Regions from separate parts of the Inquilinus sp. YAF38 genome, predicted to be linked through region 1. Evidence: riboswitches for the same ligand, from Rfam matches in the RefSeq annotation. Region 1 holds a riboswitch; each other region holds the start of a gene.
The links. Region 1 has a riboswitch for S-adenosylmethionine ahead of metA (homoserine O-acetyltransferase MetA). Riboswitches for the same ligand answer to the same signal wherever they lie in the genome.

Region 1 (10,186 bases):
ATCGGCGGCGTGCCCCTGCCGCCCGAGCCGACCGAGGCGGAGCGCGCGCTGCGCTGCCTCGCCTTCACCGCCTATACCGAGGCCGGCAACCAGGGCACGCGCGGCATGGCGGCGGTGGTCTGGGTGGTGATGAACCGCATCGCCGTGGCCGATGATTTCGGCGAATCGCCCTGCGAGGTGCTGGCCGATCCGGGCCAGTTCGAGCCGCTGTCGCGCCCGCGCTTCCGCGCCTTCGCCAAGGCGGTGCGGGGCGGCGGCATGCCGAAGTTCCCGCAGCCGCTCAGCGCCCAGGACGAGATCCTGCAGCGCACCGCGCGCCTGGTGGTCTGGCAGATGCTGGATGGCTATTTCGCCGACGACCCGACCGACGGCGCCCAGTACTTCTTCGCCCCGGCGGCGATGCGGGCGCTGGGCCGCGGCATGCCGGCCTGGACCAACCGCTTCCGCCGCACCGCCGCGATCGGCGACCACGTCTTCTACCGGCCGAAGCGCGGCGGCTGACCCGGCGCCGTCCCGCCGATCATCCGGCGGCCAGGGGCTGGTCCGCCCGGCTGTCCGACCCACCTTAACTGCGGGCCGGGACCATCGGGCGGCTTGCCCTGAAATCGTCACGAATCTTCCCTGGCCCCGGCCTTTCGGCCGACCTAGAACGGACGTGATGGCTGCCACCACCCCCGCTTCTGCGACACCTTCGCTCGGTTCGGTCCTCCTGGCCGTCGCGCCGCTGCTGTTCAGCGCCGCGATCATGATCATGGGCAACGGGCTGTTTGGCACGCTGCTCGCGGTGCGGATGGATCTCGACGGCTTCGATGTCGGCACCATCGGCTTCGTGCTGGCCTTCTATGCCGGCGGCTTCGCCCTCGGCACCCTGATCTGCCCGCGGATCGTGCTGCTGGTCGGCCATATCCGCACCTTCGCCGCCTTCGCCGCGATCGCCTCCGCCGCGGCGTTGTTCCACGCCCTCTGGGTCGACCCGATCGTCTGGGCGGCGCTGCGCCTGGTCACCGGCATCAGCATGGCGGTGCTGTTCACCATCATCGAAAGCTGGCTGAACGCCCGCGCCGTGAATGCCGTGCGCGGCCGGGTGATGTCCTCCTACATGGCGGTGAACTACACCGCCTTCGGCCTGTCGCAGCCCTGGCTGACGATGATGGATCCGGCCAGCTTCGCCCTGTTCTCGGTGGTGGCGATGCTGGTGTCGCTGTCGCTGGTGCCGCTGGCGCTGACCCCGGTCGAGACGCCGCCGGTGATCAAGGTCAAGCGCTTCGGCCTGCGCACCCTGATCGCGATCTCGCCGCTCGGCGTCGCCGGCTGCGTCTCGGTCGGGCTGATCAGCGCCGCCTTCTCCGGCATGGGGCCGGTCTATGCCCGCACCATCGACCCCGCGCCGAACTGGATCGCCAGCTTCATGATGACGGCGATCTTCGCCGGCTTCCTGCTGCAATACCCGGTCGGCCGGCTGTCCGACCGCTTCGATCGGCGCCAGGTGTTCCTCGGCATCACCATCTCTCTGGCCCTGATCAGCGCAGCTCTGGCGCTGTTCGGCGGCAGCTCGATGACACTGCTGCTGGTGCTGCTCGCGGCCTTCGGCGGGCTATCCTACACCATCTATCCGCTCAGCCTCAGCCACGCCAACGACTTCATGACGCCGGAGCAGCTGGTGCCGGCCGCCGCCGGCCTGCTGCTGTGCTACGGCACGGGCGCGATCTTCGGGCCGATCGTGGCGTCGCAGGTGATGCAGCTGCTGGGCCCGGATGGGCTGTTCGTCTGGACTGGGTCGGTCGCGGCGCTGCTGGCGCTGTTCACCGTCTACCGCATGACCCGGCGCGCGGCGAAGCCGAACGAGGAGCAGGGCAGCTTCGTCTCGGTGGCGCCGACCACCACGGCGGTGGCGGCCGAGCTCGATCCGCGCGCGCCGGACGAGACGCCGCCGACCATGCGCGACGCCGCCTGAAGGGAACCGCCATGCCGCTCACCCGCCGCCGCCTGCTGACCACGGTGCTTCCCGCCGCCGGGATGGCCGCGGCGGGGTTCGGCGAGGTGCTGCCGGCGCGGGCGCAGGACCCGCTGTTCTTCCGCATCGGCACCGGCACCACCGGCGGCACCTATTTCCCGATCGGTGGCATCATCGCCGGCGCCATCTCCGGGCCCCCGGGCCTGCCGCCGTGTGGCAGTGCCGGCGGCAGCTGCGGCGTCTCCGGCCTGATCGCGGTCGCCCAGGCCAGCGCCGGCTCGATCGACAATATCCGCCGAATCCAGAATGGCGAGTTCGATTCCGGCCTGGCCCAGGCCGACGTCGCTTTCGCCGCCTATGCCGGCGAGGGGCCGTTCGCCGGTGAGCCGCCGGTGATCGGCCTGCGCGCCATCGCCCATCTGTTCTCCGAATTCGTCCATATTGTGGTGCCGGCGGACAGCCCGGTGCAGTCGGTCGCCGACCTCAAGGGCAAGCGCGTCTCGGTCGGCGCCGAAGGCTCCGGCACGATCTACGACATCCGCCTGATCCTGGCCGCCTACGGCCTCAAGCAGACGGATGTGACCGAGGTCTATGAGCGGCCGGAGCCTTCGGCCGACCTGCTGGCCGAAGGCGGGCTCGACGCCATGGTGATGACCGGCGGCCCGCCGCTCGGGGTGATCGCCGACCTGGCGCGGCGGCGGCCGATCCGGCTGCTGCCGATCACCGGGCCGGAGGCCGAGGCGCTGATCGCCAAGGTGCCGTTCTTCGCCCAGGAGCCGATCCCCGCCGGGCTCTATGACGGCGTCGCCGTGGAGGTGCCGGCCCTGTCGGTCGGGGCGATCTGGCTGGTGGCGGAGCGGATCGAGGAGGCCACGGTCTACGAGATCGCCCGTGCCCTGTGGCAGAAATCGACCCTGGACCTGCTGGCCGCGGGCCATCCGCGCGGCAAGGAGATCTCGATCGACGGCGCCGCGCGCGGCCTCGGCGTGCCGCTGCATCCCGGCGCCGCCCGCTATTATGCCGAGCATGCGGTGCTGAGCCTGCCGGCCCGGGCCACGCCCTGAGCCGAGGCCCGGCGGGCCGGACGACGCCGCGCATTCATCCAGTTGAAATCTGCGGGCGGACCCCGTAGAACTGGCGGCACATCAGGAGTTGGGCATTGCCCGACGCCAACCTGCTTCCCGAGCAAGGTGGCGCCCCCGAGAGGGGGGATGTGGTCGAACCGACAACCAAACGGGTCCATCCACAATCGGTCCTGCTCACGACACGCGGAACAGAGCCGAATGCCGATCAAGATTCCGAACGACCTGCCCGCCCGCTCCGTCCTCGAGGCGGAAGGGGTCATGGTGATGCTCGAGGCGCAGGCCGTGCGGCAGGACATCCGGCCGATGCGGATCGGCCTGCTGAACCTGATGCCGAACAAGGTCAAGACCGAGACCCAGTTCGCCCGGCTGCTCGGCGCCTCGCCGCTGCAGGTCGAGCTGACGCTGGTCAAGATGACCAACCATGTGCCGCGCAACACGCCCAGCGACCACATCTTGTCCTTCTATCGTGACTGGCAGGACGTCCGGGCCGAGAAGTTCGACGGCTTCATCGTCACCGGCGCGCCGGTCGAGACGATGCCGTTCGAGCAGGTGACCTATTGGGACGAGCTGCGCCGGGTCTTCGACTGGACGCAGACCAACGTCCATGGCTGCTTCAACATCTGCTGGGGCGCCCAGGCCGCCGCGCATCATTTCCACGGCGTGCCCAAGCACGCGCTGCCCGAGAAGAAGTTCGGCGTGTACCGCCATCGCATCATCGAGGCGGCCTCGCCCTATCTGCGCGGCTTCTCCGACGATTTCACCATCCCGGTGTCGCGCTGGACCGAGAACCGGCGCGAGGACATCCCGGCCGCCAGCGGCATGAAGGTGCTGATGGAGTCGGACGAGGCCGGGCTGTGCCTGCTGGAAGATGCCAGCCGCCGGTCGCTGCACATGTTCAACCATGTCGAATACGACACTGACACGCTCGGCGACGAGTATTTCCGCGACGTCGCCGCCGGCAAGGCGATCGCCCTGCCGCACGACTATTTCCCGGGCAACGACCCCGAGCGCCGGCCGCAGAACCGGTGGCGCAGCCACGCCCATCTGCTGTTCGGCAACTGGATCAACCAGATCTACCAGACCACGCCTTACGACGTCGGCGACATCGGGCGGGGTTAGCCGGGGGTTGGAGCGGGTTGATTTGGGCCGGATCGATCAGCCTATCGCACGAAGGAGCTGATTTTGCCTCTCCCGTTTACGGGAGAGGTCGGAGACGCGAAGCGGCTCCGGGTGAGGGCTCTTTGTCGAGGCCTGGGCCAACCCTCACCCGGTCTCGCTGCGCGAGCCCGACCTCTCCCGCCAGGCGGGAGAGGCACTACAAAGACGCTCTAAAAGGTGAGCACCCAGGGCTCGGCCAGTCCAGCCTCGACCCAGCGTCGCATCGCCGGCAGGGCCAGGACCGCGTCGGCATAGGCCCGGCAGGCCGGGTCGAGCGGCACGCGGTAGCGGTCGAAGCGGATGACGACCGGGGCGTACATGCAGTCGGCCGCGCTGAAGGCGCCGAACAGGAACGGCCCCTCGGCCCCGGCCGCCTCGCGGCACTGCCGCCAGATCGCGGTGACGCGGGCGATGTCGGCCTCGGCCGCATCGCTGCGGGCCTGGCCGGGATCGGATGGCGCCAGGTCCATCGGCAGCTCGTTGCGCAGGCCGGTGAAGCCGCTGTGCATCTCCGCCGAGATCGATCGGGCCAGCGCCCGGCGGGCCGGGTCGCTCGGCCACAAAGCGAGATCCGGGAAGCGCTCCGCCAGATATTCCAGGATCGCCAGGCTGTCCCAGACCGTCGTCCCGTCGTCGATCAGGGCCGGCACCTTGCCGCTCGGCGAATGGCTGAGGATCGCCTCCTTCGACCCGTCGCGGTAGAGCGGGATCAGGATCTCCTCGAAGGCGATCTCATGATGCGCCAGGGCCAGCCAAGGCCGCAGCGACCAGGAGGAGTAGCGCTTGTTGCCGATGATGAGGCGCATGACGGTCCGCTCGGGCTGAGGGGTTGGCAAGGGAAACGGGCTGGAGCATGGTGTGCCGCCCCGAGTTCCCGAACGCAAGAAGGCCTGCGCCGTGCTGCCGAATCTGGTCGATGCCGCCGAGGGAGAGACCGTCTCTCTGATCCCGCTCAGCAAGGCCGCGCTGGATGGCTGGCGCGCCGTCGCGACGCCGGCGCGGCGGGCCTGGGCCGAGGCCAACGGCTTCGCCGCGGAATCGGGCCGCACCCTGGCGCTGCCGGGCGAAGGCGGGCGGGTCGACGCGATCCTGGTCGGAGTCGACTCCGCCTCCGACCCCTGGGCCTTCGCCGGGCTGCCGACCGGGCTGCCGGCGGGCACCTACACGCTGGATGATTCGGCCGAGCCGGCGACCGCCACCACCGCCGCCTATGGCTGGGCGCTCGGCGGCTACCATTACGGGCGCTACAAGGGGCCGGAGCGGGTGTCGGCCAAGCTGGTCTGGCCGCAGGCCGCCGACCGCGCCGCGGTCGAGCGCGCGGCCAGCGCCACCACGCTGGTGCGCGACCTGGTCAACACCCCGGCCAACGACCTCGGCCCGGCCGAGCTGGCCGCGGCGGCCGAGGCGCTGGCGAAGGAATTCGGCGCCCGTTTCAGCGTCATCACCGGCGACGAGCTGCTGACCCGCAACTACCCGATGATCCACGCCGTCGGCCGCGCCGCCAGCCGGGCGCCGCGGCTGATCGACATCACCTGGGGCGACCCGTCGGCGCCGAAGGTGACGCTGGTCGGCAAGGGCGTCGTCTTCGATTCGGGCGGACTCGACCTCAAGGATTCCGGCAACATGCTGCTGATGAAGAAGGACATGGGCGGCGCTGCCCATGCCCTCGGCGTCGCCCGCATGGTGATGATGGCGCAGCTGCCGGTGCGGCTGCGCGTGCTGGTGCCGGCGGTCGAGAACGCGGTGTCCGGCGACGCCTTCCGGCCGATGGACGTCTATCGCAGCCGCAAGGGGCTGACGGTCGAGATCGGCAACACCGACGCCGAGGGCCGGCTGGTGCTGTGCGACGCGCTGGAGGAGGCGTCGTCGGAGAAGCCGGAGATCATCGTCGACTTCGCCACCTTGACCGGCGCCGCCCGGGTCGCGCTCGGCACCGATGTGCCGGCGATGTTCTCGAATGACGACGCCACCGCCGACGCACTGGCCGCTGCCTCGCGCCGGGTCGAGGACCCGCTGTGGCGCCTGCCGCTGTGGCAGCCCTACAACCGGCTGCTGAAATCCGGCATCGCCGACATCAACAACGCACCCGACACGCGCTTCGGCGGGGCCATCACCGCGGCCCTGTTCCTGGAGCGTTTCGTCGCCCCGGGCGTGCCCTGGGTGCATATCGACCTCTATGCCTGGAACGCCGCCGACCGCCCGGGCCGGCCGAAGGGCGGCGAGGCGATGACGATGCGGGCGGTCTACGCCCTGCTGGAGGAGCGGTTTGGAGGCCGGCGCTGATTCGATCGACCGTATCGCCGTCGCCGGGGACGGGAGCGGCATGACCGTCGCCCTGACCTCGCTGCAGGCGCTGGAGTTGTGGCGCCACGCCCTGACCGCGGCGGTCCGGCGCGAGGCGCCGGACCTGTCGTCGCGGCAGATCGCGCTCCTGCTCACCATCTATCTGACCCCGGCGCCGCACACGGTGCGCGGCCTGTCCTCGACCCTGCACATCTCGAAGCCGGCGGTGACCCGGGCGCTCGATCGTCTGGGCGAGCTCGGCCTGACCCGCCGCACCGTCGACACGGCCGACCGGCGCAACGTGCTGATCGAGCGGACCGAGGCCGGGCAGTCCTATCTCGACGGCTTCGCCGATCTGGTGCGCCAGGCGGCCAGCATGATCGGCGTCGCGGCGTGACCGAGCTGGACCGCAAGCTGGTGCCGTGGCGGCCGGACCTCGCGGCGATGAGCCTGCGCGGCGTTCATGCGGCGGAGCGCTACGCCGCCGGCACGCTGCACCAGGCAGTCCGCGGCATCGTGCCGATGCGCTCGGCGCCCGACGCATCGCGCGGCCAGGCGACCGAGATGCTGCATGGCGAGACCATCACGGTCTATGAGGTCAAGGACGGCTGGGCCTGGGGCCAGCTCATGGCGGACGGCTATGTCGGTTATGTCGAGGCGGCCGGCCTGTCCGACCGGATCGCCGCGCCGACCCACCGGGTGCGGGCCTTCCGCGCCTTCCTCTACCCGGGCCCCGACTTCAAGCTGCCGCCGGTCCGCGCTCTGAGCTTCCGCAGCCCGGTCGAGGTGATCGAGACGGCGAAGGGCTATGCCCGGATCCGCGAGGCCGGGGAACCCGGCGGCTGGCTGCCGGAGGTGGCGCTGGGGCCGCTCGACGCCGCCGAGCCCGACGTGGTGGCGACGGCGCAGCGCTTCCTCGGCGTGCCCTATCTCTGGGGCGGCCGCTCCAGCCTCGGCATCGACTGCTCCGGCCTGGCCCAGCTCGCCTGTGCCGCCGCCGGCCACGCCATCGAGCGCGACACCTACCGCCAGGCGCAGACCGCCGCGACGCTGGTCGGGACCGATGAGGGCGCCGGGCTGCAGCGCGGCGACCTGGTCTATTTCCCCGGCCATGTCGGGCTGATGGTCGACGGCGAGACCCTGATCCACGCCAATGTCCGCGCCGCCTGCGTCTCCCTCGACCCGGTGCGCGAGGTCACGGCCCGGTCCCAGGCGGCGGACGGCAAGGGCATCACCGCGGTGCGGCGGTTCGAGCGGTAGGTCCGCCGTCTGCGGCTTCTCGAAGCCAAAACCCCGTTTCGTCATCCCCGCGAAAGCGGGGATCTCGTCACGTCTCAACCGGATAGAGATTCCCGCTTTCGCGGGAATGACGACGTGTGAGGGGCTAATACCCCCGCGACCGGTCGACCACATCCTCCATCGGCTCACCGCGCTCGAAGCGGGCGATCTGCTCCGCCAGGCGCAGGGTCGCGTAGGTCGCGTTGTTGTTGGCGGCGACATGCGGCGTCAGCACCACCTTCGGATGGGTCCAGAACGGGTGGTCGGGCGGCAGCGGCTCGGTCCGGAACACGTCCAGCACCGCGCCGGCGAGATGGCCGGAATCGAGCGCCGCCACCAAGTCGGCATCGACCAGGTGATGGCCGCGCCCGGCATTGATCACCCAGGCGCCGCGCGGCAGGGCGGCGAACAGCCGGCGATCGAGAATGTTCTCGGTCTCCGCCGTCAGCGGCAGCAGGCAGACCAGGATCTCGGATTGCGCCAGGAAGGCGTCGAGCCGGGCCGCGCCGGCAAAGCCTTCCACGCCCTCGACCGCCTTCGGCGTCCGGCTCCAGCCCGCCACCCGGAAGTTCAGCGCCATCAGTGCCCGCGCCACGGCGCCGCCCAGCGTGCCGAGGCCGAGAATGCCGACCGTGACGTCGCGCGCCAGCCGCTGGTCGTGCTGCCGCCACACCCCCGCCGCCCGCTGGGCGCGGTAGGTCCGGGCCTGGCGGTGGATCGCCAGCACCTGCTCGGCCACGAACTCGACCATGCCCTCGGTCAGGCTGAGATCGACCATGCGCACCAGCGGCACGTCGGCCGGCAGGGTCGGGTCGCGCAGCATGGCGTCGATGCCGGCGCCGAGCGAATAGATCACCTTGAGGTTGGGCAGCCCCGCCAGCATCCCGGCCGGCGGCTTCCAGACGATGGCATAGTCGATCTCGGCCGGGTCGCCGATCTCGGGCCAGACCCGGACCTCCAGCGCCGGCATCGCGGTGCGCAGCGCCGGCAGCCACTGGGCGGGATCATCGGTGGCCGAGGCGAAGACGGCGACGGGCATTCTGGTGGTTCTCCGGGATCAGCATTCAGAGCGACCGTACGAGATCCCGACCCGCCATTGCCAGCCCAAGCTAGGCGCTGGCGCTCTACACATATGGACCCCAGATCGCTGCAGCTCGTGGTTATAAACACAATTGCATGTTGAAATAAAAATCTAATCACAAGATTCATGTAGTACTAAAGAATTCATCTCCGCTGATGACAAGCCGCCGGGGAAGTCCTATCTCATTTCGATGGTCATTGTTGCCGGGCGCAGCTCCCCGCCGCCCGGCCCGGCAAAGGGGAAGAGGTCATGCCCGACACCGCCCTGGCGCGGAAGGCCGAAATTGCCGGCCCGATCGTGTTCGACCGGAACGCCGAGGTCTTCGCGCTGATGCGCGATTCCGCCACCGTCCTGGCGCGGCAGGAGCCGATCCTGGCCCCGGTCGTCGAACGCATCGTGCTCGGCGCCGCGGATTTCAGCGACGCGCTCGCCCGCCTGCTGGCCACCAAGCTGGAATGCGACACCGCCTGCCATGACCGGCTGCTGGCGTTGGCGTCCGAGGCGATGCGCGCCGACCCGACCATCGCCGGCCACGCGGTGCTCGACCTCGACGCCATCAAGGACCGCGACCCGGCGGCACGCAACCACCTGACGCCGTTCCTGTTCTTCAAGGGCTTCCACGCGCTGCAATGGCACCGGGTCGGCCACTGGCTGCTCGGCCAGGGGCGCCACGCCCTCGCCAGCTTCCTGCAGAGCCGGGTATCGGAGAGCCTCGCGGTCGACATCCACCCCGCCGCCCGGATCGGCTGGGGGCTGCTGATCGACCACGGCACCGGCGTCGTCATCGGCGAGACCGCGGTGGTCGGCAACGACGTCTCGATCCTGCACGGCGTCACCCTCGGCGGCACCGGCAAGGAAAGCGGCGACCGCCATCCCAAGGTTCGCGACGGCGTGCTGATCGGCGCCGGCGCCAAGATCCTCGGCAACATCGAGATCGGCGAGGGCGCCAAGATCGGTGCCGGCAGCGTGGTGCTGGCCTCCGTGCCGCCGCACCGGACCGCGGTGGGCGTCCCCGCCCGCATCATCGGCTCGTGTTCGGAGCCACTCCCTGCCCTCACCATGGACCACTCGATCCCGGTGCCGCCCGGCATCGACTTCGTGATCTGACCGCGTCGGGTTAGGCTCCTCCTCCGCAGGCTGCTGCTGTGGGGGAGCCGCTATGACCGACAGCTTCGATCTCGACGCCTATCTGCGCCGGATCGGCCATGACCGGCCGGTGGCGCCGGATCTGGCGACGCTGCAGGCGCTGGTCTTCCGCCACGCCTGCACCATCCCGTTCGAGAATCTCGACCCGTTCCTCGGCCGTACGCCGCTGCTCGATCCCGCTTCGCTGCAGCGCAAGCTGGT
Region 2 (10,186 bases), on a different contig from region 1:
GTCGCGCACCGCGTCGGTGTAGGGCGTGGTCGAGGCCGCGCCGCAGGCGAAGACGGTCTCGCCGTCGGTCTCGATCACCGCCACGTCGACCCCGTCCATCGAGGTGCCGCTCATCAGGCCGATCGCGGTGCGCCGGGCTCCTGGCATGGTCTTCGCCTCCTCGCTCGATTCGTCTCCGACGATAGCGCCGAATCGGGCGGCGCGCGAAGCGGGGAAGGTTCCCAACGGCGTTGACCTCGTTCGGCGAACGCGCCTTACTGGCCGCAAATCGACAGGGGAGGCTGAAGATGGGGCGGATGATTCGGGCATCGCTGGCGGCGGCCTTGGCGCTTATCGCGCCGATGGCCTGGGCGCAGACGCTGGAGGTCGCGACCGACCAGTCGCCGGTCGGGCTGGACCCGCATGTCGCCACCTCCTTCGCCACGGTGCTGGTCAACGGTGCGGTCTATGAGGGCCTGACCTCGATCGACAAGGACCTGAAGGTGGTGCCGGAGCTGGCCGAATCCTGGACCGTCTCACCCGACGGGCTGACCTATGTCTTCACCCTGCGCCAGGGTGCGAAGTTCCATGACGGGTCGCCGGTGACCCCGGCCGATGTCGCCGCCAGCTTCGCCCGGGTGCGCGACCCCAAGACCGGCTCGCCCTATGCCAGCCGCATCGACATGGTGAAGGAGGTCAAGCCGACCGGCGACCGCCAGGTGACGGTGACGCTGACCACGCCCTCGGCCCCCTTCCTCGCCAACCTGCCGCAGATCTCGATCGTGCCGGCCGCAGCCGCGACCGGCGGCATCGACCTGCAGCGCAAGACCGACGGCACCGGCCCGTTCACGCTGAAGGAATGGGTGCCCGACACCTATCTGCTGCTGGCGAAGGTGGACGGCTATTGGGAGCCCGGGCTGCCGAAGCTCGACGCGGTCAAGATCAACATCGTGCCGGAGGCCTCGACCCGGCAGGTCGGCCTGTCCGGCGGCACCTATCAGCTGCTGCCGAATGTCGACCCGGCCACGGCGGCGACGCTGCAGGGCACGCCCGGCGTCACCCTGCTGGAGACGACCGACCTGTCCTACACGCTGGTCGGCATGAACGTGTCGAAGCCGCCCTTCGACAACCCGAAGGTGCGCGAGGCGCTGAACACCGCGATCGACCGGTCGCAGATCGTCGAGGCCGCCTATTTCGGCAAGGGGCAGCCCGGCGGGCCGTTGTCGCCCGCGCTGAAAGACTGGGCGCTGCCGGTCTCGGACTTTCCCTGCTACGCCGCCGATCCGGAGAAGGCGAAGGCGCTGCTGGCCGAGGCCGGCGTCACCCTGCCGCTGAAGGCGGAGCTGAAGGTGCTGGGCTCGAACCAGCTGGTGGTCGACGTCTCCCAGGTGGTGCAGGCCCAGCTCAACGCCGCCGGCTTCGAGGTGGCGCTGAACGTGCAGGAGCAGGGCACCTTCATCCAGGACTGGCGCAACTCCAACTTCCAGCTCTTCGCCTCGATCAACGGCGGCGTCGCCGACCCGGACGGCTACCTGTTCCGCACCTTCCGCACCGGCGGCTCGACCAACGTGTTCAAGTACTCCGATGCCGAGGTCGACAAGCTGCTGGATGAGGGGCGGACGACGCTGGACCCGGCCAAGCGCAAGGCGATCTACGCCGACCTGCAGAAGCGCCTGGCCTGCGACGGACCGATCGCGCATCTGGCCTTCGGCCAGCTGTTCACCGCGGTGCGCGACGGCGTCACCGGCTACGAAATCACCGGCAACCGCTCCACCCGCTCGCTGCGGCAGACGGCGCTGGAGAAGTGAGGATGCACGGCGCTGCTCCCGTCTCTTTCCTGTCATCCTCGGGCTTGACCCGAGGATCCAGGGGCGGCTGGAGCGGCTCTCTGTGGCCCCTGGATTGCCGGGTCAAGCCCGGCAATGACAGGGAAAAAATGCCCTGCCATCGTCCTGGTGAGGCGCCATGGCCCGTTTCCTGACCGGGCGGCTGCTCGACCTGCTGGTGGTGCTGTTCGGAGTCTCGGTCGTCGCCTTCCTGATGATCCGGCTGATCCCGGGCGACGCGGTGCAGATCATGCTCGGCGCCAACAGCGAGGTGACGCCGGACCGGATCGAGGCGCTGCGCCAGCGCCTCGGCCTCGACCAGCCGCTGGTGACCCAGTATCTCGCCTGGCTCGGCGGCCTGCTGACCGGCGATCTCGGCACCAGCCTGTGGACCGGCCGGCCGGTCCTGGAGGAGATCACGGCCCGGATCGGCGTCACCATCGAGGTCACGCTGCTGGCGCTGGCCGTCTCGGTGGCGCTGGCGGTGCCGGCCGGCTGCCTGATGGCGTATTTCCGCAACTCCGCCCGCGACTACCTGGTGCGGGTGGTCACCATCGCCGGCGTCACCGTGCCGTCCTTCTGGCTCGGGGCCCTGCTGATCTACCTGTTCCACGGCGTGTTCCCGGCCTTCCCGGCGATCGGCTTCGTGGCGCTGGCCGACGACCCGGTCGGCAACCTGCAGCGCATGCTGCTGCCGACCATCGCCCTGGCCGTGCCGGTGCTGGCGTCGCTGTCGCGCATCGTCCGCTCGGCCATGCTCGACGCGCTGGGGCAGGACTACATCCGCACCGCCCGGGCCAAGGGGGTCAGTGAGCGGGCGGTGGTGTTCGACCACGCCTTCCGCAACGCCATGATCCCCTTCGTCACCGCGCTCGGCATCTCCGCCGGCTATCTGTTCGGCGGCGCCATCGTGGTCGAGCAGGTCTTCGCCCTGCCGGGCCTCGGCCGGCTGATGCTGGGCGCGATCGCGGAGCGCAACTACCCGCTGATCCAGGCGGCGATCCTGCTGGTCACCGCCGGATTCGTGGTCGTGAACTTCGTCACCGACATGCTTTACGCCGCGCTCGACCCGCGGATCGGCCTGCGATGACGGCACCCCTCCCGGAAACCCTGGCGCCGCCGTCGCGCCGCCGCATCCCGGCGCCGCGGCACCCGCTGGTCTGGATCGGCGGGGCGCTGGTGCTGCTGCAGGTCGGGGCGGCGCTGCTGGCGCCCTGGCTCGCGCCGGACGACCCGCTGGCCCAGCATGTGATCCGGCGGATGAAGCCACCCAGCGCCGCGGCCTGGCTCGGCACCGACCAGTTCGGGCGGGACGTGCTGTCGCGCATCCTCTACGGCTACCGCGCCTCGCTCGCCGCCTCGGCCAGCGCGGTGCTGCTGGCGCTGCTGGTCGGCGGCACCCTGGGCGTGGCCGCGGCCTTGCGTGGCGGCTGGCTCGACCGCGCCGGCATGCGGCTGATGGACATCCTGTTCGCCTTCCCGATCATCCTGCTGGCGATCGGCATCGTCGCCGTGCTGGGGCCGGGGGCGACCACCACGGCGCTGGCGATCGGCGTGGTCTACATCCCGGTCTTCGCCCGCCTCTTGCGCGGGCCGGCCCTGGTGGTGGCCGGCAGCCAGTACGTGCTCGGCGCCCGCGCCATCGGGGCGGGGGAGGGGCGGGTGCTGTGGCGCCACGTGCTGCCCAACCTGGCCAGCGTCATCCTGGTGCAGGCCAGCCTGGCCCTGTCCACCGCGATCCTGGTCGAGGCCTCGCTGTCCTTCCTGGGCCTCGGCACCCAGCCGCCGACGCCGTCGCTCGGCCGCATGCTGGCCGAGGCGCGGAGCTACCTGCTGCTGTCGCCCTGGGATTCGATCTTCTCCGGCCTTGCCATCCTGTTGGCGTCTTTCGGCTTCAACCTGCTGGGCGACGGGTTGCGCGACGCGCTCGATCCCAGGCTGCGGGGCAGTTGACGATGGGTGACATCAGGACGATGGCGGCGGTGACGGTCCGGCCGCCGGCGGCGGCGGACCTGCCGGCCGTGGCGCAGGTCGCCTGGCGCAGCACCCGCGCCGCCTTCGAGCACATCCTCCCGGCCGCGATCCTGGACCGCAAGCGGCCGGAGGATTTCGCCCGCCGCTTCGCCGCCCGGCTGCCCGACCTGCGTATCGCGGTCGACACCAAGGGCACGCCGCTCGGCTTCTCGCTGATGACCGGGTCGCATCTCGACATGCTGTTCGTCGACCCGGCGGCGCAGGGCCGGTCGGCCGGCACCGTCCTCCTGGCCGACGCCGTGGCGCGCGGGTGCCGGACGCTGGAGAGCTTCGCCCACAACCGGCTCGCCCGCGGCTTCTACGAGGCCCGCGGCTTCCGCCTCTGCCGCTCCTACCGCAGGCTGTATGAGGGCATCGAGATGCCCTTCGTGCTCTACGCCCTGGCCGAGGGATGACGGGCAGCGTTGCCGGAAACGCATTGCCCGATCGTCGTTTTGCCGATAAGTCTTGGGGCCGTCGTCCTCCCGGGCGGCCCCGTGGTGATTTGAGCCGACCGGCTTGCGGCCACGTTAAACTCCGCTAAAAGGTCGGTTGCGCGCAGGTCCCGCACGCACCGCCTCCCGGTCGGGTCGAGGAGGAGGTCGAGATGGATCGATACGAAGCCCCCAGCGAAGACGAATTCGGCCCCGAGACCGTGCTGGTCCGCGGCGGCACGCGACGAACGCCCTATGGCGAGACCTCCGAGGCGATCTTCCTGACCTCGGGCTTCGTCTATGACAGCGCGGCTGCGGCCGAGGCGCGCTTCACCGGCGACGATCCCGGCTTCGTCTATTCCCGCTACGGCAACCCGACGCTGGAGGTGCTGGAGACGCGCCTGGCCCTGCTGGAAGGGGCGGAGGGCTGTCACGTCACCGCCAGCGGCATGTCGGGGGTGTTCACCGCCCTGTTCTGCCATCTGCGCGGCGGCGACCATGTCGTGGCCAGCCGGGCGCTGTTCGGCTCCTGCTTCTTCATCCTCAACGTCATCCTGCCGCGCTACGGCATCACCACCACCTTCGTCGACGGCGCCGACCTCGCGGCCTGGGAGGCGGCGATGCGGCCGAACACCCGGGCGGTGTTCCTGGAGACGCCGGCCAACCCGACGCTCGATCTGGTCGACGTCGCCGCGGTGGCGAAGATCGCCCATGCCGCCGGCGCCAAGGTGTTCATCGACAACGTCTTTGCCACCCCGCTGGGACAGAAGCCGCTCGAGCTCGGCGCCGATGTGGTGATCTACTCCGCCACCAAGCACATCGACGGCCAGGGCCGGGTGCTGGGCGGCGCGGTCCTCGCCGACAAGAAGTTCCTGACCGACGACTTCCTGCCCTATTACCGGCACACCGGCCCGGCGCTGTCGCCGTTCAACGCCTGGGTGCTGGTGAAGGGGCTGGAGACGCTCGGGCTGCGGGTCGAGCGCCAGGTCGCCAGCGCCCACCGCCTGGCCCGGCTGGTCGAGGCGCATCCGGCCGCCCGTTCGGTGCGCTACCCTTGGCTGGAAAGCCATCCGCATCACGAACTGGCGAAGCGCCAGATGAAGAACGGCGGGACGCTGGTCTCCCTGGACCTCGGCAGCAAGGCGGCGGCCTTCGCCTTTCTCGACGCGCTGCAGCTGGTCGATATCTCGAACAATCTCGGCGACACCAAGTCGCTCGCCACCCACCCGACCACCACCACCCACCGGGCGATGGAGGCGGCGGACCGCGCCGCCATGGGCATCACCGACGGGCTGGTGCGGCTGTCGATCGGCCTCGAGGGCATCGAGGACCTGGAGCGCGACCTGTCCCGTGCCTTGGACGCGGCGAAGCACGCCGGCTGACGGTATGGGGGTGAGGCACGGCGCCGCGCCCCGCTCATCCGGCGACCGGATTCCGGCTCTGCCGCGTTGAGGCGGACGAAGGGGGATCTCGATCCCTGGAGTTCGCATGATGAGATGGAAGCTCGCCTTGGCCGCGATGGCCGGGCTGGCGCTGACGGCCCTGACGGCGACGGCCGCCGATGCCGCGCCGGGCTACACCACCGCCCCGGCCCGGCTGCGCGCCGGTCCGGGCGCCGACTACCCGACGGTGGCGCGGCTGCGGCCGGGCGTGCCGGTGCAGATCTTCGGCTGCGTCGATGGCTGGGCCTGGTGCGACATCGGCGTCGGCCCCGACCGCGGCTGGGCGAATGGCCGCTTCCTGGCGGCGGATGTGCAGCATCGCCGCCGGGTCATCGTCGAGGCCGCGCCGGTGATCGGCGTGCCGGTGATCCGGTTCGACGCCGGCCCCTACTGGGACAACTATTATCGCGGCCGGCCCTGGTACCACGACCGCGGCCGCTGGGCGCATTAAGCCGGATCGGAAGTCCGGTCGTCCTGCGGAGTTGTTGCCTCTCCCGTTTACGGGAGAGGTCGGAGACGCGGAGCGGCTCCGGGTGAGGGCTCTTTGTCGAGGCCCGGGCCAGCCCTCACCCGGTCGTCCTGCCGACGCCCGACCTCTCCCGCCAGGCGGGAGAGGCAATCGGTGTGCTTGAGCCGAAGTAGTTGCGTTCTGGCAGCCAAAGTGAAAGGGCGGCTCCCGCAGGAGCCGCCCTGTTTCATTCGGCCGGCGTGCTTGGCGCCTCGGCCCGCGGCTTCGGCGCGATCGAGCCGCCCAGCAGCTTCTCATGCACCCATTCGCGGACATGCTGCAGGGTGACGTACAACATCGGGATCAGGAAGATGCCGATCGCCGAGGCCGCGATCATGCCGCCGAACACCGAGGTGCCGACACCGCGCCGGCTGGCCGCGGCCGCGCCCGCCGCCGTCACCAGCGGCACCAGGCCCAGAATGAAGGCGAAGCTGGTCATCATCACCGGCCGGAAGCGCAGCCGGGCGCCCTCGATCGCGGCCTCGGCGATCGACGACCCCTCCTCGCGCTTGGCTTTGGCGAATTCGACGATCAGGATGCCGTTCTTGCTGGCCAGCGCGATCAGCACGACGATGCCGATCTGGGCGTAGACGTCGTTCGACAGGCCGGCGATCCAAAGCGCCGCCATGCCGCCGACGATGCCGACGATGACCGACAGCAGCACGCCGATCGGGATCGACCAGCTCTCGTACAGCGCCACCAGGAACAGATAGGCGAACAGCACGGCGAGGCCGAGGATGAAGCCGGTCTGGCCGGCCGCCTCCAGCTCCTGCAGCGCGGTGCCGGTCCATTCGAAGCCGTAGCCGGCCGGCAGGGTGGCGGCCGATGCCTTGGTCATCGCCGCCAGCGATTCGCCCGAGCTGAAGCCCGGCGCGGCGCTGCCCAGGATGTTCACCGCCCGATAGTTGTTGTAGCGGGTGATGAACAGCGGCCCGAGCTGCTGCTGCGCGTCGACCAGTGACCGCATCGGCACCATCTGGCCGGTCGAGGAGCGGACATAGATCCGGTAGATGTCGTCGACCGTGCGGCGGTCGTTGGCCTCGCCCTGGGCGATCACCTGCCAGGTGCGGCCGAACAGGTTGAAGTCGTTGATGTAGAAGCCGCCCAGCGTCGCCTGCAGCGCGTTGAAGATGGCGCTGACGCCGACGCCGAGATTCTGCGCCTTCTCGCGGTCCAGGTTCAGGAAGATCTGCGGCGTGTTGGCGTTGTAGGAGGTGAAGACCTGGGCCAGGCCCGGCGTCTGGTTGGCGGCCACCACCAGCCCCTGCGCCACCGCCGCCAGCTCGTTCGGGCTTTTGCCCTCGAGATCCTCGAGCTGGTACTGGAAGCCGCCGGCGGTGCCCAGGCCGATGATCGGCGGCAGGTTCAGGGGGATGATCAGCGCGTCGCGGACGCCTGCGGTGCGGATCGCCACCTGGCGGATCACGTTGAACACCGTGATCCCTTCCTTGACCCGCTCGTCGAACGGCTTCAGCGCCACCACCAGGAAGGCGGCGTTCGGCTCGGCCAGGCCGTCGATGAAGCTGCGGCCGACCACGCCGGTGATGTCGGCAACGCCGGGGATGTCCCTGACCAGCGCCTCGACCTGCTCGGTCACCTGGGTGGTGCGGCTGATCGCGGCGGCGGCCGGCAGCTTCATCTCGACGAAGAACAGGCCCTGGTCCTCGTCCGGCAGGAAGCCGGTCGGGGTGGCGCTGTTGAGCAGCCAGGCCAGGCCGCCGAAGGCCGCGATCAGCGCGATCGACAGCACCGCCATCCGCACCAGCCGGGCAACGATCCAGGCATAGCCGTCGCGCACCTTGTCGATGCCGCCGGACACCCGGCCCATGACCCGGCCGTACAGCCCCGGGCGGTGGCCGGGCCGGTGCGGCTTCAGGAACACGCCGCACAGGGCCGGGCTCAGCGTCAGCGCGTTCAGGGCCGAGATCAGCATCGCCACCGACACGGTAACGGCGAATTGCGAGTACAGCTCGCCGGTGATGCCGGGGATGAAGCCGACCGGCACGAACACCGACAGCAGTACCAGGGTGATGGCGATGATCGGCGCGGTGATCTCGCGCATCGCCAGCTTGGTCGCCTCCTTGGCCGGCAGCCCGGTCTCGGCCATCACCCGCTCGACGTTCTCGACCACGACGATGGCGTCGTCGACGACGATGCCGATCGCCAGGATCATCGCGAACATCGAGATGGTGTTGGCGGAGAAGCCGAAGGCCAGCAGCACCGCGAAGGTGCCGACCAGCGACACCGGCACCGCGATGATCGGGATCAGCGTGGCGCGCAGGTTGCCGAGGAACACGAACACCACGATCGCGACCAGCACGAAGGCTTCCAGCAGGGTCTTGATCACCTCGCCGATGGTCTCGGTGACGAAGACGGTGGTGTCGTAGGTGATCCGGTAGTCGACGCCGGCGGGGAACCGCTCTTTCAGCCGCTCCATCTCCGCCCGCACGCCCTCGGCCGCCGAGACGGCGTTGGAGCCGGGCGACTGGTAGATGCCGATCACCGCGGCCGGCGCGCCGTTCAGCCGGGCGGTGGTGTCGTAGGACTGGGCGTTCAGCTCCAGCCGCGCCACGTCCTTCAGCCGCACCACCGACCCGTCCGGGTTGGCGCGCAGGATGATGTCCTCGAACTGCTTGACGTCGGTCAGCCGGCCCAGGGTCTGCAGCGTCACCTGGATCTGCTGGTTGTCCGGCATCGGCTGGGCGCCCAGGCGGCCGACGGCGGCCTGCACGTTCTGGCCCTGCACCGCGGTGACGATGTCGTTCGGGGTCAGGCCGAAGCTGGTCAACTGATCGGTGCTGTACCAGATCCGCATCGCGTAGTTCAGGGTGCCGAACAGCGACGCCTGGCCGACGCCGCTGACGCGGGCCAGCGAATCGACCACGTTGATGATCGCGTAGTTGTTCAGGAACAGCGCGTCCTGGCTCTTGTCCGGCGAATACAGGGTGACCAGCTGCAGGATCGCCGAGGACTGCTTTTTCACCGTCAGTCCCTGGGCCGTCACCTCGCTCGGCAGCTTCGGCTCGGCCAGGGCGACGCGGTTCTGGACGTTGACGGTGTTGATGTCCGGGTCGGTGCCGACGGCGAAGCTGATGGTCAGCGAGTACGAGCCGTCGCTGCCGCTGGTCGACGACATGTACAGCATGTTGTCGACGCCGTTGACCTGGGCCTCGATCGGCTGCGCCACGGTCGATTCGACCACCGCGGCGCTGGCGCCGGGATAGGCGCCGCTGACCGACACCTGCGGCGGCACGATGTCGGGGAACTGCGCGATCGGGATGCTGCGGATCGCGATCAGCCCGGCCAGGGTGATGACGATCGCGATGACGATCGCGAAGCGCGGGCGATCGACGAAGATCGAGGACAGCATCGGGTCACTTCCCCGCCGGCTTGGCCGGCGTTGCGTCGGCTGCCGCAGGGGCGGGGTTGACCTCCTGGCCCGGCCGCACCTTCTGCACGCCGTCGACGATGACGACGTCGCCGTCGTTCAGCCCCTGCTGCACCACCACGTCGGCGCCCTGGTTGGGGCCGGTGGTGATGTGCTTGGCGGCCGCCTTGTTACCCTCGCCGACCACCAGCACATAGCTGCCGGTCTGGTCGGTCAGGATCGCGCGCTGCGGGATGACCAGCGCCTCGACCGGGTCTTTCCGCTCCGCCGTCACCCGGGCGTACTGCCCGTCGGTCAGGATCCGGTTCGGGTTCTGGAACACCGCCCGCACCATCAGCGTGTCGGTGTTCTGGTCGACCTTGACGTCGGTGAAGTCGATCTTGCCGGTCTGCGGGTATTCCGACCCGTTGGCCAGGGTCAGCTTCACCACCACGTCCTGCGGCTCGACCCTGCCGGACCCGCTGGCCTGCTGCACGTCCTGGATGAAGCGGTCGCTGACCGGGAAGACGACGTAGATCGGGTCCTGGCTGACGATGGTGGCCAGCGTCCCGGTGCTCGGCCCCACCAGCGCGCCGACGCTGTAGGCCGAAATGCCG
Region 3 (10,186 bases), on a different contig from region 1:
TATGGGCTGAAGCTGGCGCACAAGCATGTGCCGGAGCTGCAGCGCTGGTCCGGCCTCAACCATGCGCCGATCTTCGTGCCCTCGGTCGGGACTTTCGCCCAGGGCATGCTGGTGTCGCTGCCGCTGCAGCTGTGGGCGCTGCCGAAGCGGCCCTCGGCCGCCGACCTGCATGCGGCGCTGGCCGAGCATTACCAGGGCCAGGCCTTCGTCTCGGTCGCGCCCTTGGCCGATGCCGAGGCGCTGGCGGAGCTGGAGCCCGAGGCGCTGAACGGCACCAACCAGCTGCGGCTGTTCGTCTTCGCCAACGCCAAGGAACCGCAGGCGCTGCTGGTGGCGCAGCTCGACAATCTCGGCAAGGGCGCGTCGGGTGCCGCGGTGCAGAACATGAACCTGGCGCTGGGGCTGGCGCCGACTGCCGGGCTGCTTCCGGCACGGTCGCAGGCGGCCTGAGCCCCATGGCCGCAGGTGCGGTGATTCTGCCCTATCGCAACAAGCAGCCGCGGATCGCGCCGGACGCCTTCATCGCGCCCGGCGCCGTGGTGATCGGCGATGTCGAGATCGGGCCGGGCACCAGCGTCTGGTTCGGCTGCGTCATCCGCGGCGACATGCAGCCGATCCGGATCGGCGCCCGCAGCAACATCCAGGACGGCACGGTGATCCATGTCGCCTCGGCCGACGGCCCGACTCATATCGGCGACGACGTCACCATCGGCCATATGGCGCTGATCCATGCCTGCACGCTGGAGAACCGCAGCTTCGTCGGCATGAAGGCCTGCGTCATGGACCGGGCGGTGGTCGAGAGCCGTGCCATGGTCGCGGCCGGGGCGCTGCTGACTCCCGGCAAGCGGGTGCCGGCCGGCCAGCTCTGGGCCGGCGGCCCGGCGCGGTTCGTGCGCGCCCTGACCGACGAGGAGCACGAGCACCACCGCAAGCTGGCGGAGGGCTATGTCGCGCTCGGCGTCGAATACCGCGCCAATGTGGTGCTGGATTCCGGGTCGGCGCTGTAGCCCTCAGTCCTTGAGCGCCGCCAGGCTGGCCTTGTAGGCTCGCACGCGTTGCCTCAGCTTGCGCGGGCGAGGCATCATCCAGCGCTTGTGCAGCCACAGCCACTGCTCGGGCCGGGCGCGGACCCAGCCCTCGACCACCTCGTTCAGCGCGATCGTCGCCGCCTCGATATCGGCCTTGCGGTCGCCGCTGCGCGGCATCGCCAGCGGTGGCTCGAACACCGCGCGGTAGCGGGCGCCCGCCAGCCGCTCGATCCTGACCGGGATCACGGCGCAGTCGAGATGGTAGGCCATGGCCACGGCGCCGGGCGAGGTCATGGCGTCGTGGCCCATGAACGGCACCTTCAGCCCGCCATTGTAGCGCTGGTCGACCATCATCCCGAGCACGCCGCCGGCGCGCAGCACCGACAGGGCGCGCTTGGCGTCCGATCCCTCCATCCGCTTTTCCAGCATGATGGTGCCGACGGAGCTGCGGATGCGGTGCAGCAGCCGGCCGACCAGCGGGTTCTTCGGCGGCCGGGCGATGGCGGTGAAGGGCACGCCGTGATTGGCGGCAACGGCAGCCCCGACCTCCCAATTGCCGAAATGGCCGATAGCCATGACCACGCCGCGGCCGCCGTCGCGGGCGGCCAGGAAATGCTCGATCCCTTCGACCTTGATGCGCCGGGGGCGGCGGGCCTCGCTGCGCCGCAGCTGGCCGAGATGCGGGAACTCGGCGATCACCCGGCCCAGATTGTCCCACATGCCGCGGATCACGCGCCCGCGCTCGGCGGCCGACAGCTCCGGCATCACCAGGCGCAGATTGGCGTCGGCCCGGCGCGAGGCGCCGAGGCGCGGCCCGAGGGTGCGGCCGACCCAGCCGCCGAGGGCGGAGGCGAGGTCGAGCGGCAGCGCCCGCATCACCCCATACAGGGCATAGAGGGGCAGTGCCTGCGTGACCGTGGCGAGGTGGCGGCGGCCGTGGCGCCGATAGTGCTTGCGGATGCGCCGGATCCGCGCCGACCAGCTGGATCGGGTGGAGTCCGGAGAATCGTTCGTACGCGTGATGAGTGCCTCGGTTTTGCTGGGGCCCGGTTCTCGAGCGGTCCGCGGCGGCGTTCGTGACGAGCTTACTCGTCGCATGAACACCTGTCCGGTGCCAGTTGTTTCGCGTTTCCGTACATTTCCTGACAGACGGCATCGCGGCCTTGCGCTGGACCGGCAAAGCGCCATATCACGGCGGCCCAGCCCGAAAGGAGAGGCAGATGAAGACGCCCGTGCCACCGAAGGCCGGGCCGAAGCGGCGCGATCCGCATGCGCTGATCGCCCGCCGGCTCGGCCACAAGATCGTCCCGTCCGGCAAGCTCTACAGCCGCAAGGACAAGCACCGAAGCCCCCGCCGCCCGGACGGGGGCTTCGCCATTTCGGGGGTAACGCAGGTTACAAGCAGCGCGGGGCAGGCAGGCTAGGCTATCCTGATCCAGAGCATGAGAGGATCGGGTCATGGGTCTTACCGACAGCCGGGGCATTCCGGTCTCGACCACCAGCCGTGCCGCGCTCGACCGCTACGAGGCGGCGGCCGACCGGCTGCACAGCTATTTCCGCGACCCACTGGCGGAGATCGAGGCCGCGCTGGCCGAGGATCCGGGCTTCGTCATGGGCCATTGCCTGCGCGGCACGCTGATGGCGCTGGCGACCGAGAAGGCGGCCGAGGCGCCGCTGCGCCAGAGCGTCGACGCGGCGGAGGCGCTGGCGGCCGGCGCCAATGAGCGCGAGCGCGGCCACATCGCGGCGCTGCGGGCCTGGCTGGACGGCGATTTCGCCGGCGCGGTCGACGCCTGGGGCCGGGTGGCGGAGGCTTGGCCGCGCGACGGGCTGGCGCTGCAGGCCGCCCATCTCGGCGACTTCTATCTCGGCCACACCCAGCTGCTGCGCGACCGCATCGCCCGGGCGCTGCCGGGCTGGGACGAATCGGTGCCGGGCTACGGCTACATCCTCGGCATGCACGCCTTCGGGCTGGAGGAGACCGGCGACTACCGCGCCGCCGAGGCGACCGGCCGCCGCGCCGTGGCGCTGCAGCCGCGCGATCCCTGGGCGATCCACGCCGTGGCCCATGTCATGGAGATGCAGGGCCGGCTGCCCGAGGGCGTCGACTGGCTGACCGGCCGCACCGGCGACTGGGCGCCGGACAACATGTTCGCCTTCCACAACTGGTGGCACCTGGCGCTGTACCATCTCGACCTCGGCGAGACCGCGACGGTGCTGCGGCTGTATGACGAGGCGATCCGGCCGCAGCCCTCGCCGGTGGCGCTGGAGACGCTGGATGCCACGGCGCTGCTGTGGCGGCTGCATCTGCGCGGAGTCGACGCCGGCGGCCGCTGGGCCGAGCTGGCCGAGACCTGGGCGCCGATGGCCGAGGACGGCTATTACGCCTTCAACGACATGCACGCGATGATGGCCTTCGTCTCCACCGGCCGCGACGCCGATGCCGACCGGCTGCTGGCGGCGCAGGCCCGAAGCGCGGCGGCGGGCGGCACCAATGCGGCGATGACGGCCGCGGTCGGGTTGCCGGTGTGCCAGGCGCTGCGCGCCTTCGGTGCCGGCGACTATGCCGCGGCGGTCGAGCTGCTGGCGCCGGTGCGGGCGGTGGCGCACCGCTTCGGCGGCAGCCACGCCCAGCGCGACGTGCTGGCCCTCACTTTGGTTGAGGCGGCGCTGCGCGGCGGTCAGGCCGAGCTGGCGCGGGGGCTGGCGGCGGAACGCACCGAGGCCAAGCCCGGCAGCCCGTTCAACTGGCGCCTCACGGCGCGTGCGCTGCGGCTGGCGGGGGACGAGGCGGGGGCGATGGCGGCGGAGACGAGGGCTGGCGCTTAGCTATGCGCGTTGCCTCTCCCGCTTGCGGGAGAGGTCGGAGACGCGAAGCGTCTCCGGGTGAGGGTTCTTTGTCGAGCCCCGGGCCAGCCCTCACCCGGTCGTCCTGCGGACGCCCGACCTCTCCCGCCAGGCGGGAGAGGCAACGCAAAAAGGCTGACCTGTCTCTATCTGAGGTTCACCCCTCCTTGAACGGCTTCAGCCGCAGCTTGATCTGGTGTTGCGCCGCCGGGGTGCCGTCCGTGTCCAGGCCGCGGTAATAGCCTTTCTGCCACTTCGCCTCATTGGCGTCGGTGCCGGGCACCGGCAGGTCGGCCAGGAAATCGGTGCGGCCCTGGTGGAAGGCCCAGTAGCGCGCCTCCAGCGCCGGGTCGTCGGACAGCGGCCGGACCTCCGGCTCGACCGCCTCGACCGCGTCGCGCGCCAGCGGGAAGAACAGGCAGAAGGGCTCGCCGGCGGCGAACTCGACCAGGTGGTTCGGCCGGGTGAAGCGCCAGTTCATGGTGAAGCCATAGGGCGACCAGTCGGTCTCGACCACCCCGGTCAGCGGCGCGATGCCGTCCTTCGGCGCGTTGGTCGGGCCGGAGACCCAGAGGTTGCAGCCCGGCTCGGTGCGCAGCAGCAGCGGCACATGGAAGGTCAGGATGCCGCTGCCGAAATGCCCGACCGCCGGTGCAGCACCGTCTTCGGACGCCTCGACCCGCACCGATTCCGGAGCCGTGCCGCCATCCCACCAGGCCCGGATCGGGGCCGGGCACAGGATCTCCCAGCCATGGGCGTTGGCGATGTTCAGCGGCAGGCAGCGATAGGCGAAGCCTTCCGGCGTCGCCGACATCCAGTCGCGCGTGGCCGGGGCCGGCCGGATCTCCAGATGGGTCCCGCCGATGGTGTAGGCGATCAGCTTCATGGCGGCGATGGTAGCCGCGACCGGCCGCGCGGACGAGGCTGTTGGTGGCATCCCATTCGTCCGACTAAGATCCCAGCCGAATCAGATCCGGGAGGAATCATGCGCCTGCTTGCCGCCGCCGCTCTGCTGCTCGTTCTGCCTGCCGCCGCGGCCGCGGCGGATCGCGTCGACACGCTCGACGCCGTGGCCAAGGCCGGAGTGCTGAAGGTCTGCACCACCGGCGACTACAAGCCCTTCACCTATCTCGACCCGGCCAAGGGCGAGTATGAGGGCATCGACATCGACATGGCCAAGGATCTGGCCGCCGCGCTCGGGGTGAAGGTGGAGTTCGTCAAGACCAGCTGGAAGACGCTGATGGCGGATTTCACCGGCGGCGCCTGCGACATGGCGATGGGCGGCATCAGCGTGAGCTTGCCGCGTCAGAAGCAAGCCTTCTTCAGCATCCCGATCGATGTCGACGGCAAGACGCCGATCACCCGGTGCGAGACTATCGACAAATTCCAGACGGTGGAGCAGATCGACCAGCCCGGCGTCAGGGTGATCGAGCCACCAGGGGGCACCAACGAGGCCTTCGTGCGCGAGAGAATCAAATCGGCGGAGATCACCATCTTCCCGGACAACACCAAGATCTTCGATGAGATCCTGGCCGGCCGGGCCGATGTGATGATCACCGATGCCAGCGAGACCCGGCTGCAGCAGAAGCTGCGCCCCGGCCTGTGCGCCGTGCATCCGGACCAGCCCTTCACCTTCGCCGAGAAGGCCTATCTGCTGCCGCGCGGCGACGTGGTGTTCAAGGCCTTCGTCGACCAGTGGCTGAATCTGCGCCTGAATGACGGCAGCCACGCAAAATTCAGCGCGACGTGGATGGGATGAGGTGGAGAGGCGGCGGCTCTCGGGCCGCCGCGCCGGTCGGCTATTGGCCGCGCAGGCGGGTCATGGTCTTGATCGGACCGCGGGGATTGCCGGACATCTCGGCGATCTTGCGGTCCTGGGCCTCGATGAACGCACGCACGGGGGCCTCGCCGTCCAGCCCATCGGCTTCGGCGCGCGGTACCTTGCGGTTCGAGCTCAGCGTGCCGTCCTGGTAGACGACGTTGAACAGCACGAAGGTGCTGTCATTGGATTGTTTCTTGCTCCGGGCCATGGTGGCACTCCGGTGACGGTTCGGGTCAGGACGACTCGGTCTGGTCGTCCTGGGGCGTGTCGCCGTCCTGGGGCATGTCGCCATCCTGGGGCGCGTCGCCATCCAGCCCGGCCTTGCGGCGGGCGCTCTCCTCCTCGCGCTTCTGCAGCTTCTCCTGCTTCTTCTGCTCCTTGGCGCGGTTGCGCTCGCTGCGCTGCTGATTGTAGTTCGGCTTGAACGGCATGACCGCCTCCCTCTGGCGCGACGCTTCCGCAGTATCGCAGGTCTGTCACAAGAAAAGGAGCGCCCGACGAGCGGGCGCTCCTGTTCCGCTCTGCAGCTCGAAGGCTCAGACGGCCTTCAGATTCTCCGCCGAGGTCTTGCCGCGCTTCGGGTCGCGCTGCTCCTCGTAGGAAATCTGCTGGCCTTCGTTCAGGCCACGCAGGCCGGCGCGCTCAACGGCCGAGATGTGGACGAACACGTCCGGGCCGCCGCTCTCCGGCTGAATGAAGCCGAAGCCTTTGGTGCTGTTGAACCACTTGACGGTGCCGATCGGCATCGCTTTCCTCCAACTAAGGGTCGCGCCGCACGAACTCGCACGACGCATCAGACGGTAACGGGGGAAGGCGAGGGATCCGCGGCCGCAAGGGCATGGCAGGCCGGCCGTCCGAACCAGAATGACCCTCTAAACATGGGGGAGGATGCGCGAATTGGCAAGTTCGACGACGAAATCGGCCGGAAACCCGCCGTTTGCCGCGGATTCGGCCGGGGGTCAGGGCGGTGATTCCGACCTAGCCATCGCCATCAGCGCCTTGATTTCGTCCGGCACACCCTCCACCAGGCGGGCGGCCGCGACCACGGGCAGCCACGCCAGGATCTGGTCCCGGCCCTCGCCCGCGGCGGCAGCATACGCGTCGACATAGGCTGCGGCCAGCGCCGGCGCGGCGGGATGGATCAGCACATAGGAGCGGCAGGCGTCGGCCGCCGGATCGCCGGCGCAGGCGTTGGGCCAGTCGACCACCACCTCGCGGCCGGGCGGGCCCAGGATGTTCCAGGGATGGAAATCGCCATGGCATAGCCGGTCGCCATCCGGCAGACCGGCGAGGGTGTCCAGCAGCCGGCGCGCGAGGGTCCGGCCCAGCATCCCGGCCGCACGGCCGATATTCGCCGCCAGCCGTGGCTTCAGGCCGGCGAGATGCGTGGCCGGGCGGCCGTGGATCTCCCGGTGCAGCCGGACCATCCGCTCCAGCCCGGCCACGGCCTCGCCAGGCCCGCGGAGGATGGCTTCGGCGAGGGGCGGGCCTTCGGCCCGGGTCATCGCGATGCCCCAGCGGCCGTCGGCCTGCCCGACGCCGCGGACCGACGGCACCGGCAGCCCGTGGGATTCGACCAGGGCCAGCACCGACGCCTCGTGCAGCGCCGCCAGCTTCGGCGCAGCCACCGTCGCCCGGTACAGCTTGACCACCCGATCGCCGGCGTCGAAGACCTCGGCCTCCTTGCCCGATCCGATCAGCGGTCCGAGGCGCAGGTCCATGGCTACATCCGGCGCAGGGCGACGGCGTCGACCGAATGATCGGCGGACTTGTGCAGCACCAACCGGGCGCGCTGCCGGGTCGGCAGGATGTTCTCGCGCAGGTTCACCCCGTTGATCTGGTCCCAGATCTCCCGGGCGGCGCGGCGGGCCTCGGCCTCCGGCAGGTCGCGCTGGTGATGGAAGTAGGAGGAAGGGTCCCGGAACGCGGTGCGCTGCAGCAGCAGGCGGCGCTCGACGAACCAGCGGGCGATGTCCTCCTCCTCGGCGTCGACATAGACCGAGAAATCGAAGAAGTCGGAGGTGACGACCGACGCCCCGGCCGGGGCCTGCAGCACGTTAAGCCCCTCGAAGACCAGGATGTCCGGCCGGCGGACCACCTGCTTCGCGCCGGGCAGGATGTCGTAGGCGAGGTGGGAATAGACGGGCGCCTCGACCTCCGGCCCGCCCGATTTCACCGCGGCCAGGAAGCCGATCATGCGGCGCAGATCGTAGCTCTCGGGGAAACCCTTGCGGCGCATCAGCCCACGCTCCTCCAGCACCGACTTCGGCCACAGGAAGCCGTCGGTGGTCACCAGCTCGACCCGCGGATGGTCGGGCCAGCGCGACAGCAGCAGGCGCAGCAGCCGGGCGAAGGTGCTCTTGCCGACGGCGACGCTGCCGGCGATGCCGATGATGTAGGGCGGGGGCGGGCCGGGCCGGCCGAGGAAGGCGTCCTGCACCCCGTCCAGCCGGCGGGCGGCGGCGACGTGCAGGTTCAGCAGGCGGGACAGCGGCAGCAGGATGTCGGCGACATCGGCCGGCGACACCGGCTCGTTCAGCCCGCGCAGCTCGGCCAACTCGGCCTCGGACAGCGCCATCGGCGTCGAGGCCCGCAGCGCCGCCCATTCGGCCCGGGTGAAGCGATCATAGGCGTTCGGCCGCGCCGCGAAGAGATCAGGCACCGGCCGGGAGGGATCGGACATCGCTGGCTCGCCGCTGGAGGACGGCCCAGGGTCGGACGATCCGGGGGGCGGAGGCAAGGGCACTCTATCCCTCTTGCGCCGCGCCGCGGCCCGCGCTAAACCCGGCCTCGCATCCAGAGCTGGGCTGACGCCCACGCCAACCTGCCTCCCGGGCAAGGTGGTGGCCTCTCGCAAGAGGGGCGATGCGGCCGGACCGGCAACCAAACGGGTCGAAAGCCGCGCGTCAGCCCTCCTCGCAACCGCGATGGAGGGTTTTTCATGTCTGCATACCAGTCCGCGGCGATCCCGCTGGCCCATCCCGGCGACACCGTCGAGCGGCTCGACGACCGCCTTTGTCCCCACTCGCGCGACCCGCAGCGGCGCGAGATCCTGTACGCCGTGGTGCATCGCGGCGCCGGGCCGTGGACCCATCTCTACCGCGTCGTCGTCACCGCCACGCTGCGGCCCGAGATCCATCTCGACCGGGTGCTGGAAGGCGATCGCCTGGCCGAGCTGCGGCGGGCTTATGCGGCGGTGGATGAGCTGGCGGCTTGAGGCGGAGCCGGCCCCCTCCCTCCTTGTCATGCCCGGGCTTGACCCGGGCATCCAGAAGGTCTCGACATCCTCTGGATTGCCGGGTCAAGCCCGGCAATGACAGTTAAGAGAGAGCGGTTTGGAGCCCTATGTCGCCCGCACGTAGCGCCCGGGGGCGTCCTCGATCGGGGACAACCCGCCGTCGCCCGGCTGGCGGGCCGGGACTTGGCCGCCGGTGTGGCGGGCGACCCATTTCTGCCATTCCGGCCACCACGAGCCCTCGACCTGCTCGGCGGCTTGGAGCCAAGCCTCCGGGGTCTTCGGCGTACGCGTGTTGACCCAGTGGCAGTACTTCTTCGCCGCCGGCGGGTTGACCACCCCGGCGATGTGGCCCGAGGCGCTGAGGCAGAAGCGCACCGGCCCGCCGAACAGCTGGGTCCCGGCATAGGTCGAGGCCCAGGGCGCGATGTGGTCGTCGCGTGTCGACAGCATGAAGGTCGGGGTCTTCACCGTGGTCAGGTCGATCGGCACCCCGGCCAGGGTGATGCCGCCGGGCTGCGCCAGCCGGTTCTCCTGATACATGTTGCGCAGGTAGAAGCTGTGCATCGCGGCCGGCATCCGGGTCGCGTCGCTGTTCCAGTACAAAAGGTCGAAGGGGAAGGGGTCCTTGCCCAGCAGGTAGTTGCTGACGACGAAGGACCAGATCAAGTCGTTGGCGCGCAGCAGGTTGAAGGTCGTGGCCATCGCCGAGCCTTCGAGATAGCCCTTGCCGGACATCTTCGTCTCGATCGTCCGCAGCTGCTCCTCGTCGACGAAGATGCCGAGCTCGCCCGGATCGGTGAAGTCGGTCAGCGTGGTCAGGTAGGTGGCGCTCTTGACCCGGTCCGCCTCGCCCTTGGCCGTCATCCAGGCCAGGGTGCAGGCCAGCAGCGTGCCGCCGAGGCAATAGCCGATGACGTTGACCTCGCGCTCGCCGGTCGCCTGCTCGATCGCGCCGAGCGCCGCCAGTGACCCTTCCAGCATGTAGTCGGCGAAGCTCTTGTCCGCCAGCTGCCCGTCCGGGTTGACCCAGGAGACGACAAAGACGGTGTGGCCCTGCTCGACCGCCCAGCGGATCAGGCTGTTCTGCGGCTTCAGGTCGAGGATGTAGAACTTGTTGATCCAGGGCGGGATGATCAGCAGCGGCCGCCGCGCCACCGTCTCGGTCGCCGGGTCGTACTGGATCAGCTGCATCAGCTCGGTCTCGAACACCACCTTACCGGGGGTGACGGCGATGTTGCGGCCGATCTCGAA

Region 2: it holds a riboswitch for S-adenosylmethionine, as region 1 does, so the genes downstream of both, metZ (O-succinylhomoserine sulfhydrylase) here and metA (homoserine O-acetyltransferase MetA) in region 1, are expected to answer to the same signal.
Region 3: it holds a riboswitch for S-adenosylmethionine, as region 1 does, so the genes downstream of both, AB4Z01_RS26580 (hypothetical protein) here and metA (homoserine O-acetyltransferase MetA) in region 1, are expected to answer to the same signal.

The regions. Positions count from the first base shown of each region.
Region 1 is NZ_JBFRCU010000050.1:42,083-52,268, reverse strand. It holds partial or broken gene AB4Z01_RS21505 (cell wall hydrolase) at 1-501, shown strand, start outside; gene AB4Z01_RS21500 (MFS transporter) at 659-1,954, shown strand; gene AB4Z01_RS21495 (TAXI family TRAP transporter solute-binding subunit) at 1,966-3,018, shown strand; SAM-I-IV-variant riboswitch at 3,092-3,197, shown strand; gene metA (homoserine O-acetyltransferase MetA) at 3,238-4,158, shown strand; gene AB4Z01_RS21485 (glutathione S-transferase family protein) at 4,368-5,003, opposite strand; gene AB4Z01_RS21480 (leucyl aminopeptidase family protein) at 5,095-6,480, shown strand; gene AB4Z01_RS21475 (MarR family winged helix-turn-helix transcriptional regulator) at 6,521-6,877, shown strand; gene AB4Z01_RS21470 (C40 family peptidase) at 6,874-7,740, shown strand; gene AB4Z01_RS21465 (2-hydroxyacid dehydrogenase) at 7,865-8,797, opposite strand; gene cysE (serine O-acetyltransferase) at 9,089-9,946, shown strand; gene AB4Z01_RS21455 (arylamine N-acetyltransferase family protein) at 9,999-10,186, shown strand, end outside.
Region 2 is NZ_JBFRCU010000022.1:45,820-56,005, forward strand. It holds gene AB4Z01_RS12585 (anhydro-N-acetylmuramic acid kinase) at 1-147, opposite strand, end outside; gene AB4Z01_RS12590 (ABC transporter substrate-binding protein) at 288-1,787, shown strand; gene AB4Z01_RS12595 (ABC transporter permease) at 1,945-2,895, shown strand; gene AB4Z01_RS12600 (ABC transporter permease) at 2,892-3,758, shown strand; gene AB4Z01_RS12605 (GNAT family N-acetyltransferase) at 3,761-4,234, shown strand; SAM riboswitch at 4,306-4,382, shown strand; gene metZ (O-succinylhomoserine sulfhydrylase) at 4,426-5,634, shown strand; gene AB4Z01_RS12615 (SH3 domain-containing protein) at 5,741-6,145, shown strand; gene AB4Z01_RS12620 (efflux RND transporter permease subunit) at 6,390-9,572, opposite strand; gene AB4Z01_RS12625 (efflux RND transporter periplasmic adaptor subunit) at 9,577-10,186, opposite strand, start outside.
Region 3 is NZ_JBFRCU010000074.1:20,267-30,452, reverse strand. It holds gene argC (N-acetyl-gamma-glutamyl-phosphate reductase) at 1-450, shown strand, start outside; gene AB4Z01_RS26635 (gamma carbonic anhydrase family protein) at 456-1,007, shown strand; gene AB4Z01_RS26630 (lysophospholipid acyltransferase family protein) at 1,011-2,126, opposite strand; gene AB4Z01_RS26625 (hypothetical protein) at 2,249-2,452, shown strand; gene AB4Z01_RS26620 (tetratricopeptide repeat protein) at 2,487-3,857, shown strand; gene AB4Z01_RS26615 (DUF6065 family protein) at 4,033-4,812, opposite strand; gene AB4Z01_RS26610 (transporter substrate-binding domain-containing protein) at 4,861-5,634, shown strand; gene AB4Z01_RS26605 (hypothetical protein) at 5,675-5,905, opposite strand; gene AB4Z01_RS26600 (hypothetical protein) at 5,931-6,128, opposite strand; gene AB4Z01_RS26595 (cold-shock protein) at 6,234-6,443, opposite strand; gene AB4Z01_RS26590 (phosphotransferase family protein) at 6,657-7,418, opposite strand; gene coaA (type I pantothenate kinase) at 7,421-8,380, opposite strand; SAM-I-IV-variant riboswitch at 8,485-8,594, shown strand; gene AB4Z01_RS26580 (hypothetical protein) at 8,639-8,914, shown strand; gene phaC (class I poly(R)-hydroxyalkanoic acid synthase) at 9,041-10,186, opposite strand, start outside.